One region of the Kitasatospora sp. NPDC059408 genome, then DNA from elsewhere that is predicted to be linked to it. Evidence: riboswitches for the same ligand, from Rfam matches in the RefSeq annotation. Region 1 holds a riboswitch; the other holds the start of a gene.
What was found. A riboswitch is a leader RNA that binds a small molecule or an ion and turns the genes downstream of it on or off. The one in region 1 is predicted to bind magnesium.

Region 1 (7,190 bases):
GTCCAGCACCTTCCGGTGCCGCCGGCGCGCCCGCCCGGCCCGCGCGCCGACGGCGGCCACCACCGCGGCGACCCCGGCGGCCCCGGCGGCGAGCAGCCACCAGTCGTGGGTGTGCGGGGCCAGCGGCGGGGCCGGTTCGGCGTGCGGGATGAGCCCGAGCAGTCCGGCGGGCTCGTGGGCGAAGGGTTCGACGGCGTGGTGGGCGGCGAGCAGCAGCGCGACGGCGAAGGAGGCCATCAGTGCCAGCCACAGGGCCGTGCCCGCCACCGGGCGGGTCTGGAGCCGGGCGGAGCCGGCCAGCCGGCGCGGCAGCGCGAGACCGGTCGCGGCCAGGTAGAGGCAGAGCAGCGCGAGGGTCACCGCTCGTCGTCCCGGGCCTTCACCTGCTCCAGGGCGGCGAGCAGCGCGGAGGCCTCGTCGCCGCTCATGGCGTCGACGAAGTGCAGCAGCGCACCGGTGCGGTCCTGGGTGGTCTCCAGCGCCTGGTGCATGAGCCGGGCGGTGTACGCCTCGCGCGTGCAGGTCGGCTCGTACACCCAGGCGCGGCCGACCTTGTCCCGGCGCAGCCAGCCCTTGGTGTGGAGGATGTCGGCCACCGTGGTCACGGTGGTGTAGGCGACCGGCCGCTGCTGCTGGAGGTCGTCGACCACCTCGCGCACCGTGGCCGGCCGGCCCCAGGACCAGAGCCGGTCCATGATCTCGGCCTCAAGATCGCCGAACCCGCGCAGCACCGCCCCGTTTCCCTTCCTCGCCGCCGCCGTCTGGAACGGCGCCCATGGTACGGCGTTCGACGTCGCCGAAGTCGGGCGTCCTCCTGCGTCCTCTGGCGCCTCCTCTTGCTGCGTCTCCGGCGTCCTCCTGCGTCCTCTGGCGTCAAAGTTCTACAAAGGTGTCGAAGGACACCGGAAAAGTGGCCCACGGCGATCCTGACGGGGGTATGCTTTTCGAGGTTTGAAGAGGCACCTCGTTCGGTGAGGCGTCTTCACGGACACAGGCCACTGACCCGACGACGTCGAGAGACGCCCAGGTTCAGGACAGATCTTCCCGACCTAAGGGTTGATCCCAAGTGGCTTCCCCCGCAAGGGGGATCACGCCGTGAAGTGCCAAAGCTCTGACGAGTTGGGGTGTACCGGTAGCCTTCGTGCGCCGGGACGCTCCTTGCCGTGTCGCGATGCGGCGCACAGTCGGTGCGCCCCCCGGCCGGGAGGAGGCGAGAAACATGGACTGCAGTAGTCCGGGCCACAGTTGCCCCTACCCCCGCATGCTCTCGTACACCTCCGGCACGCGGTAACAACCTTTCCTGCGAACGCCCCATCAGACGCTGCGTCATGCGCTCGACCATGCCATGACCCAAGCGACCTGACGCACCGTCATGCCCGCACGACGCCCGAGCCCGGCCCTGTCCCGGCTCGCGCCGCCGTGCGGCCCGGTGCCGTGCGTCCGCAGGGAGGATTACTGCTGCGTGCCCCCTTATGGCCCCCTCAAGGCAGGGGGCGGGGAGGACCCACCATGGCAGACGTCATGCTCGACCCGAAGGTTCCCGCCGCTCGCAGCGCGGTGCTGGACGACGCGCACATCGGTGACATCAAGGGTGCCCTCGGCACCATCAGGCTGGACGACGACGCGCCCCGCCAGGGGCTCTCGGTGCGGCTGAAGACCCTGCTGGCGATCATCGGCCCGGGCCTGATCGTCATGGTCGGCGACAACGACGCCGGCGCCTTCTCCACCTACGGCCAGGCCGGCCAGAACTACGGCACCCAGCTGCTGTGGACCCTGCTGATGCTGGTCCCCGTGCTGTACGTGAACCAGGAGATGGTGCTGCGCCTGGGCGCCGTCACCGGTGTCGGCCACGCGCGGCTGATCCTGGAGCGCTTCGGCAAGTTCTGGGGCGCGTTCAGCGTCATCGACCTGTTCCTGCTCAACGCCCTGACCCTGGTGACCGAGTTCATCGGCGTCACCCTCGCGGCCGGCTACCTCGGCCTGCCGAAGGTCGCCTCGGTGGTCCTGGCCGCCGCGATCATCATCGCCTCGGCGTTCACCGGCTCCTTCCAGCGCTTCGAGCGGGTCGCCGTCACGCTGTGCGTCGGTTCGCTGCTGCTGGTGCCGATCTACTTCATGGTCCACCCGAAGACCTCGCAGATGGCCCACGACTTCGTGGTGCCGAGCATGCCGGGCGGCTCGGGCCAGCTCGCGGCCGTGATGCTGGTGATCGTCTCCATCGTGGGCACCACCGTCGCCCCCTGGCAGCTGTTCTTCCAGCAGTCGTACGTCATCGACAAGCGCATCACCCCGCGTTTCATGAAGTACGAGAAGATCGACCTGTGGATCGGCATCGCGGTGGTCATCATCGGCGCCGCCGCGATGATGGGCCTGACCGCCGCCGCGTTCGCGGGCACCGACGGCTTCGGCCAGTTCTCCGACGCGGCCGCCGTGGCCAGGGGCATCGAGGACAAGGCCGGCCGCCTGGCCGGTGTGCTGTTCGCCATCGCGCTGCTGGACGCCTCGATCATCGGTGCCTTCGCGGTCTCGCTGTCCACCGCCTACGCCATCGGCGACGTGTTCGGCATCAAGCACTCGCTGCACCGCGGCGTGAAGGGCGCCAAGGGCTTCTACGGGATCTACGCCGGCCTGGTCGTGGTCGCCGCGGCGATCACGCTGCTGTCCACCGAGTACACCCAGGGCCTGATGACGCAGTTCGTCCAGGTGCTCGCCGGCGTGCTGCTGCCCTCCGCGACGGTCTTCCTGCTGCTGCTCTGCAACGACAAGGCCGTCCTGGGCCCGTGGGTCAACGGCCCGAAGACCAACGCCTTCACCTCGGCCGTGGTCGGCGTGCTGGTCATGCTGTCGCTCATCCTGACCGCCGCCGTCGTCTGGCCGGACATCAGCTCGGAGGCGATCCTGTGGATCATGGCCGGCTGCGGCGTGGCGGGCGTGCTGGTCGCCGGGTACTTCTTCACCTTCGGCCGCAGCGGCACCAAGGAGGACCCGGTCGACCGCACCGGGCGCGAGAACTGGCGGATGCCCCCGCTGGAGACCCTGGAGAAGCCGGTCATGTCCACCGCCCGCAAGGTCGGCATGGGCGCCCTGCGCGCCTACCTGCTGATCGCGATGATCATGGTCATCATCAAGGTCGTCCAGACCGCCCTCGGGCACTGAGCCACCGTGAACCCACCGAACTGACGGGGGCGGGCCGAGGGGCCGCCGCCCGTCCGTTCCGCTTTCCCCTCCCGTCCGCCCGCCGTCTCCCCGTAGGAGGTGCCGCCGTGCACACCCTGACCACCGTCGAGTTCCTGGTCCGGCTGGCCACCGGCGTCGCCTGCGGCGCCCTGATCGGCGTCGAACGCCAGTGGCGCGCCCGGATGGCCGGCCTGCGCACCAATGCCCTGGTCGCCGCCGGCGCCACCCTGTTCGTCCTCTACAGCGAGGCCGTCGGCGACAGCGGCAGCCCCACCCGGGTCGCCTCGTACGTCGTCTCCGGCATCGGCTTCCTCGGCGGTGGCGTCATCCTGCGCGACGGCGCCGGCGTGCGCGGCCTCAACACCGCCGCCACACTGTGGTGTTCGGCCGCCGTCGGGGTGCTCGCCGCCTCCGGCAAGCTCGAACTCGCCGTCCTCGGCACCCTCGCCGTGCTCGCCGTCCACCTCGTGCTGCGCCCGGCCGGACGGCTGCTCGACCGCGCCCCGCAGTCCGGCAGCGACCCGGACTCCACCAACCGCGCGACCGTCCACGTGGAGTGCGACCGCAAGTCCGAGGCGCACATCCGGGCCCTGCTGCTCCAGTCCCTCTCTGCCTCCGGGCTCACCCCCACCGGCCTGCGCGCCCGCCGCGCCGACAACGGCGAGGCCACCAGCCTGCGCGCGACCGTCGCCATCACCGGCCAGGTCGCCCCCGCGCTGGAGCAGGTCGTCACCCGGCTCTCCCTCGAACCGGGCGTGCGCGACCTCCACTGGCACGTCGAGGACGAATCGGACGATCCCGGCGCCCCGGCGCTCGCGTGAGGGAGTAGAACGGAGGGACCGTCAGACCGTCCACCGCCAGGAGGCCCGATGCTCACTCCCGACCCCAGGCACGGGCCGCTCGTGCCGCTGCTCCTGGTGCTCACCGTCGTCACCGGCGTGGTCGACGCGGTCAGCTACCTCGCGCTCGGGCACGTCTTCGTCGCCAACATGACGGGCAACGTGGTGTTCCTCGGCTTCGCCCTGGCCGGCGCGGCCAACCTCTCCGCGACCGCGTCGCTCGCCGCCCTCGCCGCCTTCCTCGTCGGCGCCCTGGCCGGCGGGCGCCTCGCCGACCGCCTGCCCGAGCACCGGGGACGGCTGCTGCGGGCGGCGGTGGCGGCCCAGGCGGCGCTCGTCGTCGTGAGCACCGTCCTGGCGGCGGCGGCCGGGCACACCGCCGACCCGGTCCGCTACGCGCTGATCGGGCTGCTCGCCCTGGCGATGGGCGGCCAGAACGCGGTGGTGCGCTCGCTGAAGGTGCCCGACCTGACGACGACGGTGCTGACCATGACGATCACCGCCCTCGCCGCGGACCGCTCCGGCCCCCGCCGGCTGGCCTCCGCGGTCTGGATGCTCGCCGGGGCCCTGCTGGGCGCCCTGCTCGTCCTCCACGCGAACGTCCCGACGGCGCTGGCCCTGGCCTCGGCCCTGCTGGTCGCCGTCGCGGCCGTCCTCCACCGCGCCTCCCGCACCACCCCGCCCTGGGCGGCGCGGCCGTGACCAGGGCGTGTCTCAGGGGTGGTAGATCTCCTTCATCGCCGTGATCTTCCCCTGCTCGTTCCGGTGGACCGCGAAGTACGGCGTGCTGGCCAGCTTGTACGTGGCCAGCTCGGCCGGCGCGATCGTGCGCTCCTTGGTGCCCTTGCCGGTGAACTCGATCACCTGCACCACCGCGTTCTTCGTCAGCTGGTAGCCCGTGGCGTCGCCGGCGGGGGTGTACTCGACGAGCTCCTCGTTCTCCGCCTTGTAGCCGCAGCTCACCGGCGTCAGGGTCACTTTGGTCACGCCGCCCGCGGTGGTCGCGGAGTCGAACTTGACGAAGTCCGGCCGGGCCGGGTCCGGGTGGCAGGGCTTGAGCGCCGCCGAGGCGGTCGGCGCGGGCGTGGTGGGTGCCGCGCTCGCCGTGGGGGCGGGCGCGGGCGCGCCGGAGGCGGCCGTGGTGGGCGCCGGCGAGGCGGCCGCGGGCGCGGGGTCCGGGTCGTCCGGCCCGCAGCCGGTGACGAGTGCGGCCAGGCCCAGCGCGAGCGCGGCGGCCAGGGCGGTGCGGCGGTGCTTCATGTCTGTGGTCCCCCGGGTGCGGTTGGCTGCTCGGGCCTGTCTTCGAACCCCCGCCTGCCGTGCGGCGCGAGACAGGCCTTACGGGAGACGCGGATCGGCCCCGGTCGGTTTCAGTCGTCCTGCCGGTGGCCCGCACGGCCGCTCCAGAGGGGTTCGAGCCGGGCCCAGGAGCGCGTCCAGGACTCGTCGGACCGCCGTTCGAGGGCCCGGAGCCGCAGGCGGAGCCCGACGACGACGAGCGCGACGAGGGCGAGCAGCGTGCCGGCGCCGATGCAGGCGGCGGAGACGACGACGGCGCCGCGGTCGAGCGGGGGAGCGGTGACGGTGCCGTCGGGGTCGACCCAGATGCGGACGGTGCTGCCGACGGCGGCCGTCCGGGGCGCCTGGACGGTGCCGGTGTGCGGCTGCCCGTCGGGGTACGTCCAGCTCGCCTCCGCCTCGACCCGGCTCTCGTACCCGCCGGCGAACCGTCCGGCGGAGGTGCCGTGTTGGGGCGGGCCGAGCACGACGGCGTCGACCTGGTGGAGCCGGCCGTGGTCGGCGGCGGCCCGGGGCGCGGCGGAGCGGTAGCTGACGAGGGCGCCGGCGGTGGCGAGGGCGAGGGCGAGCAGCAGTCCCAGCGTGGCGACGGCCCAGGCGCGGGCGCGGGAGCGGTCCACGGACCGGGCGAGCGGTTCGTGCCGTCCGCCGAGGGCCCGTCGCAGCTGGCGGCCGGTCCGCCGCGGGAGCGACGCCGGCCGGGCCGGCCGGGGGCTGCTGGACACGATGACGGCTCCTCAGGTGTGTTGGGACTGTGCAGTGGTGAACGGTGTTCCGTTACCCAATGTCCACCCCGTGCGAACCCGCGCACAAGAGCCGTGCGGGTTCGCACGAACGCGGCGTGTGACGGTCGGGCGCCGGTGGTGGCGGCCGCGGCGGCCGGAACGGGGTGGCTGGAACGGGGTGCCCGGAACGGGACGTTCGGCCCTCGGCAGGGCGGCGCCGGCGGGGCAGGCTTGGAACCGGGCCGCGCCTTCCGTGCCCGGGTGCGGCCCGGCCCGGTTCGCCGTGGGGGCGTCGGGCCGCGGTGTGCGGCAGGGGGCGGGTGTGGGGCCCGCCTCCTGCCCGCCGTACCCGGGGTTCTGACGTCGTGCCAGGTCGGCGGCTTGTTCTCGCCGGATATACACTCGGAGTATACGCGTGGGGTATGGTCCTCCCCATGAGTGTTCCCTTGACCCTGCTCGGGCTCCTGGAACGGGAGCCGAGCCACGGCTACGACCTCAAGCGCGACTACGACGCCCTGTTCGGCCGCGGCAAACCCCTCCCGTACGGCCAGGTCTACGCGACGCTCGGCCGCCTCGCCCGCGACGGCAAGGTGGTCGCCGGCGAGGCGGAGCCCGGCGACGGTCCCGAGCGCAAGCGCTACGTGATCACCGAGACCGGCGCGACGGAGTTCGAGACCTGGCTGACCGAGCCCGTCGCGCCCGAACCCAACCTGCAGAGCACGCTGTTCACCAAGGTCGTGCTCGCCCTGATGCTCGGCCGTGACGCCCAGGACTACCTGGACACCCAGCGCGCCGCCCACCTGCGCCGGATGCGCGAGCTCACCGACCTGCGCCGCACCGGCCCCCTGGTGGACGCCCTGCTGGCCGACCACGGCCTGTTCCACCTGGAGGCGGACCTGCGCTGGATCGACCTCACCGCCGCCCGCCTGGGCGCCCTCGCCGCGGAGGTGCGGCGATGACCGCCGTGATCGAGGCCCGCGACATAGCCCTGTCCTTCGGGGAGACGCCCGCGCTGCGCGGGGCCAGTCTCTCGGTCGAGGCCGGCGAGGTGCTGGCCGTCATGGGCCCGAGCGGGTCGGGCAAGTCGACGTTATTGCACTGCCTGGCCGGCATCCTGGTGCCCGACGCCGGCGAGGTGCACTTCGACGGA
Region 2 (7,190 bases), on a different contig from region 1:
CGGGCCGGTGCCGCCGATGGCCGAGGCGGTCGCGATGATGATCGTCAGGCTGATCACGCACGCGAACACCGCGCCGAGCACGGCGTCCGCCCGGATCAGCTTGTAGTCGGCCGGCTTGGCACCGCGGTCGACGACGCCGGCCGCCGCGTAGAACTGCATGTACGGGCTGACGGTCGTGCCGATCAGCGCGACGGCCAGCAGGATGAAGTCCTTGCTGGGCTCCAGGTGCGGGACGACCAGGTGCTCGCCGACCTGCCCCCAGTCCGGGTGGCCCATGACCATGGCGACGGGGTAGGCGAAGAACGCCAGCGACATCACCAGGAAGATGCGCTCGGCCCACTTGTACGAGCCGAACAGCACCAGCGACCAGAGCAGGACGGCGGCCGGCGGGATGACCGCCCACTTGGGCACCCCGAGCAGCTCGAAGGCCGCGCCGATCCCGGCGAACTCGCTGACGACCAGCCCGGTGTTGGCCAGCAGCAGGCAGAACACGGCGAGCGCGGTGAGCCGCAGGCTGAACTGCTCGCGGATGAGCGCGCCCAGGCCCTTGCCGGTGTGCGCGCCGAGCCGGACGGCCATCTCCTGCACCATCACCAGGGCGATGGTGACGAGCACCATGAAGAACAGCGTCCCGTAGGTGAACTGGGAGCCGGCGCTGGCGTAGGTGGCGATGCCGGCGGCGTCGTTGCCGGCGTTGGCCGCGACCAGCCCGGGACCGGCCACCATCGCGACGGCGGCGATCCGGCGGAAGCCTCTTCGGCGTCCGGGCGAGGGCGTGGACGACCGCGGCTCGGCCGGCGCGGCCGCGGACGCGTCGGCGCCGGGGCGGGTGTCGAGGTCGCGGGTCACTTGAGGAGCCTCCGGAAGTGCAGGCGCCCGCGCTCGGGGAGCAGCGAGTCGAGGATGTCGTCGGCCAGGACCCGGCCGAGGGGGCGGTCGGTGTCGTCGACCACGAGCAGGGAGGTGGCGCGGGCCGCGACCAGGTGGTGGGCGGCCTCGGCGAGGCGGGTGTCGGGGCGGACGGTCACCGGCGGGCCGAACTGGGCCCGCCAGGCGACCAGGTCGGCGATCACGGTGGTGTCCTCGGCGACGGCGAGGTCGAACAGCGGGATGTCGCCGACCAGGACGCCGTCGTCGTCGAGGACGGTCACCGCGTCGATGTCGGTGCGGTGTTCGGCCTGCGCGGCGAGTTCGGCCCGCACCTCGCCGACGGTCTGGGCGGACTCGGCGGTGACGAGCAGGGTGGTCATCGCGCCGCCGGCCGTGCCCTCGCGGTGGGTGAGCAGGGAGCGCAGCTCGGCGGCCTCGGGCTCGGGCATCCGGGCCAGCAGGTTCTCGCGCTCGCCCGGGTTGAGGTCGCGCAGGGCGTCGGCGGCCTCGTCCGGCTCCATCTCGTCGACCAGCCGGGCGGCGTGCTCGGGCGGCGCCTCGCGCAGGAGGTTCTCCAGCTCGGCGGGCTCCATCTCCTCCAGGGCGTCCGCCGCGTGCTCCGGCTCCAGCCAGCCGAGCAGCTGCTGGCGCTCGTGGCGGCCGAGGTCCTCCAGGATGTCGGCGAGGTCGGCCGGGCGCAGCCGGTGGAGCGCGGAGCGGGAGGCGCGCAGCCTTACCTCGGCGGGGCCGTGGGTGGCCTGCTCGCCGAAGGGGGCGACGGACTGCCAGTCCAGGACGCCGTCCGGGGTGGGGCGGATCTGCCAGCGGCGCGGGCCGAGGCGGCGCAGGAGGGTGGGCAGCGAGACGTCGACGCCGACCAGGACGGTGCGGGCGGCGAGAGGGGCGAGGTAGAGGTCGGCGGCGCGGGTGACCTGGACGCCGTCGACGTCGACGAGCTGGTGATCCATCACGTCGCGGGCGAGCAGCACCTCGCCGGGCCTGCGGTTGAACTCGCGCAGGTCGACGCGGGAGGTGCGCAGCCGCACTCCGCAGGTGTGGATCCGCTCGACGGCGGTCGCCGCGATGAACGCGCGGCGCCGGCCTATGCGGATGATCAGGCCGGTGACGGGCGGGTAGGGCTCCGGCCCGTAGAGGCGGGCGACGACGTCGACGACGCGGCCCACCTCCTCGCCGGCCTGGTTGGTGACCGGGCCGCCGACCAGCCCGGCGAGCGAGACGAGCGACGAGCGGACGGCCTTGGTGACGGTGGTGCGGCGCTCGGCTTCGACCGTGCGGTCGCGAAGGCGCGCCGTGGCGGACGAGAACAGCGTGGTGGTGGCCATGGAGAAACCCCCCTTGCCCCGGCAGGACGGGACATCGGGCCGCCCGGTGGCATGGCGCTGCCAACCTTGACCGCAGGGCTCACCGGGCGCGCGCAGGGGCCTCCCGCGTCACGTGGACGCGAGGGGGGAAGCGGAGCGGACCCGGCAGGTCAGGGAAGGAGGAGCCGCCTGGAGCAGCGGAAGAAGGACGGCGGGAACGAAACGGTGAAGGGCCGACTATGGCCAGGACTTCCGTCCATCACGCCCCCTCCCGATCTCGGCCGCGATCCGGCGCCGCGGCGGCATGGCAGGGCGGACGGACGTCACCGCCCGATGCACCCCAACTCGTCAGAGCTTTGGCACTCCACGGCGTGTCCCCGGCCGGTTCGGGCGGGGAAGCCACTTGGGGTCACCCCTTGGGCCGGGGAGACCTGTCCTGATCCGGAGCGTCTCTCGACGGGTGGGATCAGTGGCCTGTGTCCGTGAAGACGCCTCACCGAACGAGGTGTCTTTTCGAATCCTTGACAGGATAGGGCCTTGCCATCCCTCCGGCATAACCCTTGACCTGAGCTTGACCCCGCCCCGACCAGCGGGGGAGCCGCCGGGCGCGCGTCGGGGCGCGCGCGAGCGGAGGCGTACGCGGGGGCCGGGAAGGCGAGAGGACCCGGGAGCGTAGCCTGCTCCCGGGCCCCTGTGTGCCGCCCAATTGCTCACACCGGCACGTTTAAGGGCCGCGGATCAGATTGAAACCGACGCGTTCTGCCGTTGAACTACCGTGCCACGGAGCGGCACAGGCAGGACTTGAACCTGCATTCGTCGATGTTCGTCCGCACCCGGTCGATCCGGTGTTCGGCGGCGAATGCTGAGACTGGAGCGAGAGTCTGAGTTTGACGGGGCCCGCCTCTGCCTGGCTTGGGCTACCCCGGCCGGTGGTGCCGGGGGGAGGATTTGAACCTCCACTGTGACCCCTGGGTCAGCTTCAACATCAGTGTCAGCTTTTTCGCACCGCGCGAGCGCCCCCATCCGGTCTCCCGGAGAGTTCTCGGCGCCGTTCGGTGCACCCGCCCGGCTCCCCGGACGGGTGATCAGGAGGCTACCTGAACAGGTAGCCGAAGACGGCGTCGCCCACGCGCTGGTCGGTGACCTCCACGGCGTTGGCCTCCTCGCGGGCGAACTTGACCGCCTGCTGGAGCTTCTCCACCCGTTCGGCGAGCTCGTTCACGCGCCGGGCGGGCAGGGCGCCGGAGAACTTGACGGTCGTCCAGTACCCGACCGGGACGTCCTCGTAGTAGACCTCGACCTGGGCCGGGTGCTTCTCGGTGGCCTCGGCCTTGACGTGGTTGCGCGGCACCTTCTTGGTCCGGATGGTGCGCACCGGTTCGGTCTTCCAGGAGTCGGTGGACGGGTCGAGGTTCCACGACTCGGAGGCGTCCAGCACCGGGAGCTTGCGCACGAAGGTGAACAGGTCGGTGAGCTGCTTCTCCAGGAAGAGCAGGTACGGGACGGGCACCTGGGCGAGCAGCACCTGGCCGTCCACCACCACGTCGGCGCGGGCGCCGAGGTTGGCCCAGTCCTTGGTGGCCGTCACGTCGAACAGCCGGGTGAGGGTCGTCGAGGTGGACCGCAGGATGTCCTCGGCCTTGAGCTGCACCCGGGTCGACTCCGGCGGCAGCTGCTCGCCCTCCTCGTCCTTGGGCTGGTAGGTGCGGGAGATCCCGGCCAGCAGCGCGGGCTTCTGCAGGTCCTGGTGGGCCTGGGTCAGCTCCTGGAAGGACTTGGACTTGACGCCTTTTTCGACGGCGATGATCTGGTTCAGCTTTGCCACGTCGAGGACGCTAGCAGTCCCGAACTGGTGCGCGATACCCAATTTATGACCAAGCGGCTTCCCTCGGACCGGGCCGGGCCGACGGGCCCGGACGGATGGGCCCGGACCGACGGGTCTGTACCGCGGCGTGTCCGGGGACAGCGGCGCGCCACTAAGGTATGGGCCCGTGACAGCATCGAACGGGGCAGTCGTCGGGGGTCGGTACCGGCTCCACGACCTCATCGGGCAGGGCGGCATGGGCCGCGTGTGGCGGGGGCGCGACGAGACCCTCGGGCGGGACGTCGCCGTGAAGGAGGTGCTCCTGCCGGCCGGCGTCGACGACGAGCACCGCGAGCAGCTCCTCCAGCGCACGCTGCGCGAAGCGCTCGCCGCCGCGCGGCTCAACCACCCGGGCATCATCACCGTGCACGACGTGGTCGAGCACGAGGGAGCGCCCGTGATCGTCATGGAGTACGTGACCGGCGCCTCGCTCGCCGCGCTGCTCGGCCGGGACGGCGCGCTGCCGGCGCGGCGGGTGGCCGAGATCGGCGTCGCGATGCTCAAGGCGCTCCAGCAGGCGCACGCGGCGGGGATCGTCCACCGTGATCTCAAGCCGGACAACGTCCTGTTGATGGACGAGCGCGTCATCCTCACCGACTTCGGCATCGCGCACATGGCCGACGCGACGACCGCGCTCACCCGAACCGGCGCCGTCATCGGCACCCCCGCCTACATGGCCCCCGAGCAGTTGGAGGGCAAGCCGCCGACGCCCGCCAACGACCTGTGGTCGCTCGGCGCGACGCTGTACGCGGCGGTGGAGGGCCAAGCGCCCTTCCACGCCGACACGTTCAGCGCGCTGTGCATCGCCGTCGTCACCCAGCCGCCGCGCCCCACCCAGCGGGCCGGTGCCCTCGCGCCGGTGCTCGCCGGGCTGCTCACCAAGGACCCGGCGCAGCGGCTGACGGCCGAAGAGGCCATCGCGGCGCTGGAGTCGGTGATCCGGGGCGGGACGGCCCCGGTCGCTCCGCCGCCGACCCGGGTCGACGCGCCGCCGCAATCGCCGGGCTTCGGGCCGGCCCTGGGCTACCCGCCGCCGTCCGGTGAGCCGCTGCGGTCGGTGCTCGGCACGTTCCCGCACCAAACGCCGACGCCCGACGGCGGCTTCGCGCCGCACCAGCAGACCGCGCCGCCCTACCCGCCGGGTGCGCCGACGGCGGAGGGGGCGGCCGGGGCTCCGCAGAAGAGTCCGGTCGTGGCCCGGCTGGTGCAGTTCGGCGGCACCATGGCGGTGCTCTGGGCGCTCGGCCTGGCGGCGCCGTGGAACTTCGTGGGGCAGTTCTCGCCCTCCTACTACCTGCCCTTGATCGTGGCCACGGCCGTGTTCTCGCTCGTGCACGCGCTGCCCCGGCCACGCTTCCACCCCGGGCTGGTGTGGGCCCTCTTCCTCGTCCTCGACGTGGCGCTGTTCTACGGGAACACGTACATCGAATCCCAGGGGTTCCGCGGCATGCTCGGCTACAGCCGAGCCCCGGACATGCTCCTGCTGAACGCGCTGATCGTCGCCACCGTCGGCTGGCTCCTCTGGTGGAAGGCCCCCGGCAACCGTCGCTCCTGACGCCGGGCCGGGGCCGGACCGAGGCTGGACCGGACGAAGATCATCCGGGCGTAGGCTCTTCGCGGACGACAAGGCAAGAGAGGCAGACATGGGCCAGAAGATCATCCGGTTCTCGGACCTGACCGGCGAGCACGTGGAGAACGACGACGACCTGGTGCGCATCGTGGTCCACCGGCACCCCGATCTGACGGACGGGCCGGTCGAGATCGAGGCGCTCGCCGGTGAGCTCGCGGCGGTGGAGGAGCTGGCGCTCGACCTGGTGACGATCGAGCTGCACGTCCCGGGCTCGGACGAGCCCCGGACGGTCGTCATGGAGGCCGAGGCGTTCGACCGGCTGGCCTCGGCGGCGCCGATGGCCGAGGTGCTGCGCGGCGCCAAGCCGGTCGCCCGGTCCGTCCCGAGCCAGAGCGCGGCGTCGCTTGCCGCCAGGGAGCGGGTCAACTACGCGAGCCTGGACCACGCCGGCCGGCCGCACAAGGGCCGTACGACCGACGCCGAGAAGCAGGTCGTCCAGCAGCACCTGGAGGAGATCAACGAGCGCCTCGCCACCGAGGGCGTCCGGACGATCGACCTGGCCAACTCGGAGCACGTCAGCCGCTACGGCCTGGAAGCCCTGGCCCGGGCGATCGGCGTGACCACCCGGGACTGACGGGCGGTACGGCGAGGGCCCCGGGCGTGTTCGTGGCGTCCGGGGCCCCTGCCGTTCCCCTCCCGATTCGGCCGTCGGGGTGACGGGCGCCGTCCGGCTCGCGTCGTGGACTCGGGGGCGGACGGCGGCCCCTAGCGTGACCGGTGACCGGGGGATCCATGGAGCGCGAGAGGTGCTGTTGATGCTGCGTAGGTTGGCAGTTGCGGCGGTGGTGTGCGGTGCGGTGGCCGGGATGCTCGGTGCGGCGGGCCCGGTGGAGCAGCCGAGGTCCGCTCCGGGGTCCATTGTGGTGATCCAGGAGGACCCCGACGCGGCGGTACCGGGGGGCACGACGACGGTGCACGGGATCGTCGCCAACGAGACGGCGAAGACCGCGCCGGCGCTCGTCGTCGAAATCACGATGCCGCCCGGGGCAGTGCCGGAGGAGCCCTTCTTCCCGAGGACGTGCAATCAGCACAAGAGCGACAAGATCTGGACGGTGACCTGCACGATCGCGGCAGGCCTGGAGTCGGAGCGGACGGCGACCGCGCTCGTGCCGGTGCGGATCCCGAATGACGCCTCGGAGCCGCTGACCGGTGGGCGGGTGTCGGTCACGAGCCCCGACGACCCGGGCGTGAACGACTCGCAGCCGTTCACCATCCAGGTCGCCTTTGACGAGCCGACCGGCTGACCGGCTGACCGGCTGACCGGCTGACCGGCCGACCGGCCGACCGGCTGGGCCCGGTGCGGCCCGGCCGGTACGCGTGGCCGTCGGGCCCCTCGGGCACCGTTTGGGGTCCGACCGGCGGAAGGCGATCGGCTAGCGTCGGCCCATGGACATGGAGACCCCGCACCAGGCGCTGCCCGAGCACGAGTTGGTGGCCACCAGCAGCACCGTCGTCTACCGGAACCGCTGGATGACCGTCCGCGAGGACAGGACCCTGCGCCACG

Region 2: another riboswitch for magnesium. It lies ahead of ACFXDE_RS17695 (magnesium transporter MgtE N-terminal domain-containing protein); the one in region 1 lies ahead of ACFXDE_RS32305 (NRAMP family divalent metal transporter).

What each region holds. Positions count from the first base shown of each region.
Region 1 is NZ_JBHYWI010000064.1:22,190-29,379, reverse strand. It holds gene ACFXDE_RS32315 (M56 family metallopeptidase) at 1-360, opposite strand, end outside; gene ACFXDE_RS32310 (BlaI/MecI/CopY family transcriptional regulator) at 357-728, opposite strand; M-box (ykoK) riboswitch at 957-1,131, shown strand; gene ACFXDE_RS32305 (NRAMP family divalent metal transporter) at 1,510-3,156, shown strand; gene ACFXDE_RS32300 (MgtC/SapB family protein) at 3,264-3,998, shown strand; gene ACFXDE_RS32295 (YoaK family protein) at 4,047-4,718, shown strand; gene ACFXDE_RS32290 (hypothetical protein) at 4,731-5,276, opposite strand; gene ACFXDE_RS32285 (hypothetical protein) at 5,387-6,040, opposite strand; gene ACFXDE_RS32280 (PadR family transcriptional regulator) at 6,475-6,999, shown strand; gene ACFXDE_RS32275 (ABC transporter ATP-binding protein) at 6,996-7,190, shown strand, end outside.
Region 2 is NZ_JBHYWI010000023.1:81,474-88,663, reverse strand. It holds gene ACFXDE_RS17700 (NRAMP family divalent metal transporter) at 1-849, opposite strand, end outside; gene ACFXDE_RS17695 (magnesium transporter MgtE N-terminal domain-containing protein) at 846-2,213, opposite strand; M-box (ykoK) riboswitch at 2,525-2,704, opposite strand; gene ACFXDE_RS17690 (hypothetical protein) at 3,286-4,017, opposite strand; gene ACFXDE_RS17685 (protein kinase) at 4,184-5,611, shown strand; gene ACFXDE_RS17680 (hypothetical protein) at 5,700-6,260, shown strand; gene ACFXDE_RS17675 (hypothetical protein) at 6,397-6,930, shown strand; gene ACFXDE_RS17670 (NUDIX domain-containing protein) at 7,073-7,190, shown strand, end outside.